2 regions of the Paenibacillus sp. RC73 genome follow, and region 1 is predicted to be linked to the other one. Evidence: predicted binding sites of a transcription regulator. Region 1 holds the regulator's gene; the other holds the start of a gene.
What was found. The regulator LexA, encoded in region 1, represses DNA repair genes until DNA is damaged. The targets are predictions, from matches to a motif close to CGAACATATGTTCG.
Positions count from the first base shown of each region.

Region 1 (3,700 bases):
ACCAATCCTAATCTATATAGATACCAAAAATAGATACCTTAAAAAACGAAAAGCAAATTACGCGGGCTAAGCCGCTTTAGCGACATTAATGCGTCAGCCCACCATTTCCCTTCGACGTATCTTCGTCCACAATTTCAATCGTATCAAGTTGCTGCCGGAAATTACGGCGAATGTTATCCAAATAAATTTCCCGAAGATTGGCGCGCTCTGTTGTTTCCTCTTCCGTCAATCCTTCGGCTTTTGCTTTGCGAGCCAATTCATTGATGCGCTGTACCAAGCTGTCTATATCCAAATTCTGTCCCCTCCATATAAGCAAAGATATAATACACTTTGACATGTAGAAAAGAGCTTGTCAAGGTTCCCGTATCACGTTCCCTGACAGCTCTAATGTGACTGATCAGAAGTGCGGAAGCTTTAAAAGCTGGCCTGCCTGCACTCCTCGATCTTCCATTCCGTTAATCCGAACAATTCCTTCTATATATACCCGTGTATCCATTCGTTCCGGTTTATGAGTGGAGGCAATCCGCCACAATGTATCCCCAGGTTGCACAATAAGTTTGGTCACCTCTTCATTCGAAACCGAAGGAGCCGCGAATACCGTCAGTACACCTGCACCCGCAATCCAGGCAACGATAACCAGAATAAGAAGTTTGGGCAGGAGACTGTTGGAAATGGTCCGTACAAGCTGCGCCCTTCTCTCATTCCGGACATTTTGCATCTTTTCTAAATTCATTGGAAAAATACTTTGATATGTGCTATATTTCATCATTTGTCGCGTCCTCCAAACGTTTGTTCCTATGTTTTTTCACAATATAACACGAACATTTGTTTTGTTCAATAGAAAAGAGAACAAAAGTTCGTGATTATTTTTTAGGATTATTTAGAACTTACGTTTGTACGAACGGAGGTTCTATGCTATAATTTTCCCAAACGTTACTAAATGGGGTTGATACGGTATGTCTAAGATTTCAAGCCGCCAGCAGGCCATTCTTGAATTTATCCGCAATGAAGTGCGTCTAAAGGGTTATCCCCCTTCTGTACGCGAAATAGGTGAGGCTGTCGGATTGGCCTCCAGTTCTACGGTTCACGGTCATTTGGATCGTCTGGAGAAAAAGGGACTGATTCGTCGTGATCCAACGAAACCGCGGGCCATCGAGTTACTCGGCCAAGACGAATCGGATAACAGCAACTTGATTAATTACTCAATTAGTCGTGTTCCGGTCGTCGGCAAAGTTACAGCTGGTCTGCCTATTACAGCAACAGAAAATATTGAAGATTACTTTCCTCTTCCCCAACATTTTGTTGGTGAGGATAAAATATTCATGTTATCTGTTGTAGGAGAAAGCATGATTGAAGCTGGTATTGCCAACGGAGATTATGTCATCGTACGTCAACAGCAGACAGCCGATAACGGCGATATTGTCGTGGCCATGACAGACGAGGACGAGGCTACTGTTAAAACTTTTTACAAGGAAAAAGATCATATTCGACTTCAACCGGAAAATCCGGCCTTTGAACCGCTTCGTCTGACGCACGTCAGTATTTTGGGCAAGGTTGTAGGACTCTTCCGGGACTTCCACTGATTTTTCATTTTTCAGCCCCGTTATTCTTCCCGCTACAACAAAACCGGCTGCCCATGGCAAGCCGGTTTTGTGTTGATTTTATGTACACAAAATGTTCCTCACAGCTATTCTTTTTCCTTTGATAGCCCATAGATTAAACGGTTTATACCTGCAATTACTGTTCTGTATATTGGTGGATCAAAAGAATTATATCATTATTTTAGATAAATATGGTATATTATCTGAACAACTGAATAATCGTATTCTTAACCAGGAAGCGTATTACGAGAAAAAACTTAAAACCCTTTATAATAAGTAATATTTCTTTTACCAGCTTCTTATCTTCATTCTTTACTATTCTACTTATGCTAATCTGCTGTAACTTTCTCCTACAACGTAAAGTGGGAAAGGATACGGCAGGTAAGCATAAGTTTTTTTACGTTCCGTATCTCCATACTTTATTAGTTTCTGAATATTAGGATCATAGGTGATAGCTTCTTTTTGCTTTTAATAGATTTATGCTGATACATTGCTAGCGCTACTGACATATGAATAAAGTAGACCTTAGCAAAGGAGATAAGAAGATGATCAAAAATCGAGTCAAAACGTATAAGCACCGTATCGGCAAGAACAAATTTCTGGTCGTAAAAGTCTTTCAGGCCGCAGCCGCCGAAACAAGAAGCGGTAACGCACTAGCCACCAATGCATTGAACATCAAAATTTCCAAACGTAACCGTAAGCATAAACACTTCTAAAATTCATCCGTACCTTCATTTCTTGTGAAGGGAGGTGATATCATGTGTAAAAGACATTTCAAACGTCACGTGAGAAGAAGAGGATTATCGATCCGTTCAAATCAGAGAGCGATTGCACGTGCTAGAGGTAACGCACTGGCTGTTAATCTGTTTAGTGTAAATGATAGACAACGCAGACGTTAATGATTGTTTTTAAGCGAAAAGCGGGAAGGATTTCTTCCCGCTTTTTTGTGCCGCATTATAGTGTAAAACGGATATTGAACCAATATTAAGGGGCCCTTTAGCAGTCGGTAGGACTTTATCATTTTCAACAGAATTTTAACATTTGAAGTAAGTGAATACTGATAAAAATTTCGTATTCTCTTCATCTAAATCCCAGTCCTGAGAAAATTCAAAAAAATGCTTTTTCATGTCTATTCTCCCCTGTGAACTATTGTGTCTTTATCTTTACTGTATGATCATTTATCCTATGTACTCTGAACGAAATGCTTTTCCTCGTTTCATAAACATAAGGAGCGAAAATGTTAACTCAACACAACCCATTACCTTCTCCCATTCTTTTTCCCTTGATTATGAAATTCGAAACTCTTACCTATATCAATTCCTAAAATTAGGGACATATGAACAAAAATCAGGGTGCTGAATGTCTCTTATGATTCGACAATATAAGCCGAGTATTTTTGACAAAAAAAGAGCCGCTATCTAGTAGCAACTCCAGTGAAGATTATGTTCGAATTAATGAAACCCATTTCCTCTATAACCTCGTCAAATCGGTGATAAGAGATCGGACACCTCTTCGATGTTTTTGTTATCTCACATTCAAAGTAAGCGTCTTTGAAAATGCCATTAACAATTTTCACCTTTTCCACATTCAGAGTATTGCTTCTGTCTACATTCAAGAAATGGAACCCATTATTATTTAGGAAGCTTTCCCAATGCCTTAGGGTGCCGATCATGTAATATGTTTTTTCGAATGTGTGAACTAGAATCTGATCCCTCTTACGTCCTTTAGATATGAAAAGAACCTTGTCCACTGGTATGTTTTCGCCCTTGTTAATACCTCGAGAATCATCAGCTGAGACGGTTAAGTTTAGCATTTCATATATCTCCCACTTTATTTCAACAGTTCTTCAGGTGGTTCGGGACTGTGAATCCAAGACAAACTCGCTGTACTCACTGATACAACTGCAAGTGAAGTTAGTAATATGGCAGCATTGTAGTACATACCAATCTTAAATTTACTAAATTTAGGACTTTTCATTTTTCGCACCTCCTCTCTATTAACGTTAAGCTTTGAACAAAAAAACTAGCAGCTACCACCGGAAAAGCCAGCCACAAATTAAGTGTTATTATTGCAACCCCGCAAATTTTTAACAATGGGTA
Region 1 is NZ_JBIYCV010000020.1:49,074-52,773, forward strand. Features, by position in the region: gene ABH897_RS26605 (DUF896 domain-containing protein) at 86-292, opposite strand; gene ABH897_RS26610 (LysM peptidoglycan-binding domain-containing protein) at 398-766, opposite strand; gene lexA (transcriptional repressor LexA) at 957-1,583, shown strand; gene ABH897_RS26620 (hypothetical protein) at 2,147-2,317, shown strand; gene ABH897_RS26625 (hypothetical protein) at 2,360-2,500, shown strand; gene ABH897_RS26630 (LytTR family transcriptional regulator DNA-binding domain-containing protein) at 3,016-3,414, opposite strand; gene ABH897_RS26635 (cyclic lactone autoinducer peptide) at 3,432-3,578, opposite strand; gene ABH897_RS26640 (accessory gene regulator ArgB-like protein) at 3,575-3,700, opposite strand, start outside.

Region 2 (3,700 bases), on a different contig from region 1:
CAAATGATCGAACGTTTGAGACGTGACAGCGAGCTGGAGTGGGAAGAGATGTTTCAGTTGGCCGGAGGTTTGAAGCGTCAGCGGGAGCTGCGTGAAGACTGGTTTGACGGTTGGGATTTTGACAGCCGCGCAGCTGTACATGATATCAGGGTGAGTCTGGAAGAGGGAGAAAATGGCAGGCATCCCGCGTACAGGCGTGCTTTGCGTCTTATCGTACAGCGTGTGGCTGCCAATGCAGGTGAGTCTGGACGCAGGTACAGGGACGGGGAATCTGGCGGGGTTGTTCGCTGAAAAGGGCATTCGTATGGCAGGTGTGGATCAATCGAATGGAATGCTCAAGCGCTGCCGGAGTAAATTCCCGCAGGTGGAGACGAGGCTGGGAAATCTGATGTCGATTCCTTATATGGACGGGACCTTTGACTTGTAGTCAGCAGTTATGCCCTGCATCATCTGACAGATGAACAAAAAATACTCTCTCTGTCAGAAATGCGACGCACGCTTAAACCACACGGACGTATTTGCGTCGTGGATCTGATGGTTGATGCAGCAGAGATACCGGAAGCGGGGGAAAGCATGTCTACACCGGATAACGAGGAGTCCGAGTTGCCTGTATATTGTGCAGAACGCTCCCGCATGCTGGATTGGTTCGATAGACATGGGTATTTTGCGGCTTTCTGGCATATTACAGGGAGACTGCATTTAGGCAGCGACATGGCTGCAAAAGCTAAGCACAGGCAATCCAGCTGCTTTTACTGCTGCGCAGGCGCTGCAAATGGCTACAGTCAATGGAGCCAAGCTGCTAAACCTTGAGCACGAAACCAGCACACTTGAGGTGGGGAAAAAGGCAGATATCATTCTGATAGATATGCAAAAGCCGCATTTACAGCCAATACACCAGATAGAGTCACTGCTTGCTTACAGTGTAAACGGCGCGGATGTTGATACGACCATTGTGAATGGGCGTGTGCTAATGCGCGGAAGACAGTTGCTAACAATAGACGAGAAAGAGGTGCTCGTACAAGCAACGGTACGCGGAAAACGCATCGTACAAGGATTGTAAACGAGACTACACAGTCGAGTGGCTTTGGGTCACATCAATTCCTAAATAATGTCCCAATTCTCGTCGAACCTCGCTGCGTGCAAAGGAGGAAAGCATGAAAAACCGCTTTTGGTAGCCACGGCATACATACAGAACCTCCACGCCTTCGTGATTCCGGGTTTCGTTGTATATTTTAACTCCTTGCCTTTTCATTCGCGCCTTTGTCTCCGCCAATTGAACAGCTACACGCTGTTGCACCCCGGTCAGGCTGCGAACGTACAGATCGGGCATTTTTAAGGCAGAGGCATTCAGAATGCGAATGTCCCGCTCCAGCACATCCAGCACGAGGGTCAGAAGTACACAAGTTTTGATCAGCCCTGCGTCTTCCTCGGAAGGCAGTGGGGCCTTATTCTTGTTGTCCAGTATCTTTTTCATAAGAAATCTCCTTTACTCATAGCAGGAATACAATTATAATCAGCATACAGAACAAATGTTCTTTTTATACTTCATCATAGAAATTATTCCTTTGCCAAAGCAATCATCAATTATTGGAAAGAAAGAAGGTATACATATTGTCACGCTCGTTATATGCGGTGCTATTGCTGCTAAGCCTCATTTGGGGCGGATCATTTTTGTTTATCAAGGTGTTATTGCTCCATCACGTAGGGCCTTGGACTATTGTATTTCTTCGTTCCGGCTTTGGCCTCATTTTTATTGTTTTGTTGATGCTACTTATGCGCAAGCCATTTGAATTCAGAAGTATTCCATGGAAATCGGTTATTCTCGTAGCTCTAGTGAACATGGTTTTGCCATGGGCCTTGATTAGTTTTAGCGAGACCAGAATTGCTAGCAGCATGGCTTCCGTATTGAATGCCACCACGCCAATCTGGACCATGTTGGTCGGAATTGTCTTTTTCAGAGCTATCTTTTATCGAATGCAGTGGTTTGGAATGGGCCTCGCTTTTGTAGGAATCGTTATTTTACTGGGTATTAATCCTGTATCCATTATTTCTGTCGACCCCGTCGGCTTTGGATGTATGCTGCTTGCGACTCTCTGCTATGGCTTCGGAACGCAGTTGTCCAAGCGGTTTTTATCCAATCTGTCGATGTATCAGGCAACCTTTGCGACACTATTGGGTGCGGCGGCAGGGGGCGGCATCATGACGGCAATGGTGGATCGACCTGATCTGTCGGTCGTCTTCATCCCTGGTGTGTTGGGTTCCCTTATAGGGCTGGGGGTTTTGGGATCGGGAGTAGCGTATATATTGTTCAATTATATGATTTTGCGGGGAAGTCCGGAATTTGCCTCCTCGGTGACTTATTTTGTACCGGTGAGCGCTATTGTATGGGGCTTTTTGCTTCTGAATGAACACATCGGCTGGAACGTTCTGACCGGGCTGCTCCTTATACTCGGAGGGGTGTTTATGGCCAACCAACGCAGAACAGCCAAATTAGCCGGGTAGTATCACTGAAAACCTGCATAAACCATGCCATAAGTACATTAACCATGCTATAAGTACATTGTATGTGCATCCGCCAAACCTTCGGTATAATGCCGTTATTCGCACATACAATAAAGCATGCTCACGCATAAAATAAAAATATGGTGCGGCATAAAAAGCAAGCTGTTTAGCAGGTGGTAAGGTGTGGTATAATAAATAATAGAATTACATGTACCACAGAAATGTCGGAGTTTTATTCCACAAAAGAAAGGATCAGGATACCATGTGTCCCCGAAGGATACTTCCCCAAAGGACGATTTGGAAACGATTTGATCTGTCTTATACTTAGCTTTTCCGCGGAGTAACGTCAAGTTGCGAAAGCCAACTCTGCGGAAGAGGGGATTGTATATGCGAAGGACCAAGTCCTCCAGGCACAACTTACCCGGTAGCTTCCGTAAGAGTGGGTTCATCCACATCAAACTTACGAGAAACCGAGGGAGCCTGTATGAGGAAAACTTACGAATCTATCGTGAACAATGGAGCATTAAGGCAGATTGCTGTCATGCTGCTCGGAACATGCATTTTAGCTTTTACGTATTATCACATCAATGCTCAAAATCATTTGTCAGAAGGCGGATTTGCAGGCTTGGCCCTGCTGGGACATTACGCATTTGGCGTGTCTCCGGCTTGGAGTATGCTACTGCTTGATATCCCTGTCATATTGCTGGCCTGGGTACTGAAGGGCAAAAGATTCATGCTGCTGGCATTGATCGGGGCGGTCGCCTTTTCCCTGTTTTATGCAGGATTTGAAAAGTATTCGACGCTGGTTATAGATCTGCACGGCAACTTGCTGGTAGCGGCTCTGCTTTGCGGAGTGCTTACAGGCTTGGGTGCCGGAATCGTACTGCGATTCGGTGGAGCAACCGGGGGCGATGATATTTTGTCCCTGCTGATCAGCGAGTGGCGCGGATGGAAAATCGGTAACGTGTTTATCGTCAGTGACATTATTGTATTGGGATTATCGCTGTTGTATCTGCCTGTGAAGGAAACAATGTTTACCATACTGGCTGTGTGGCTCGCCGGAAAAATAATTACATGGACGACAACGTTCCAACTACACCGACCTGTGAAAAAGGTGCTGCCTGCGGCTATTCCAGCCCCAAAGGTAGTTGCCAAAACAGTGCCGGTCGTCCACAGCCTTCGTCAATAAGGAAAGGGT
Region 2 is NZ_JBIYCV010000002.1:372,012-375,711, forward strand. Features, by position in the region: gene ABH897_RS05230 (MerR family transcriptional regulator) at 1-291, shown strand, start outside; gene ABH897_RS05235 (class I SAM-dependent methyltransferase) at 281-427, shown strand; gene ABH897_RS05240 (hypothetical protein) at 487-810, shown strand; gene ABH897_RS05245 (amidohydrolase family protein) at 773-1,060, shown strand; gene ABH897_RS05250 (YhjD family protein) at 1,067-1,474, opposite strand; gene ABH897_RS05255 (DMT family transporter) at 1,612-2,502, shown strand; gene ABH897_RS05260 (YitT family protein) at 2,987-3,691, shown strand.
Region 2: the regulator LexA is predicted to act here: its motif matches at 1,523-1,536, upstream of ABH897_RS05250 (YhjD family protein).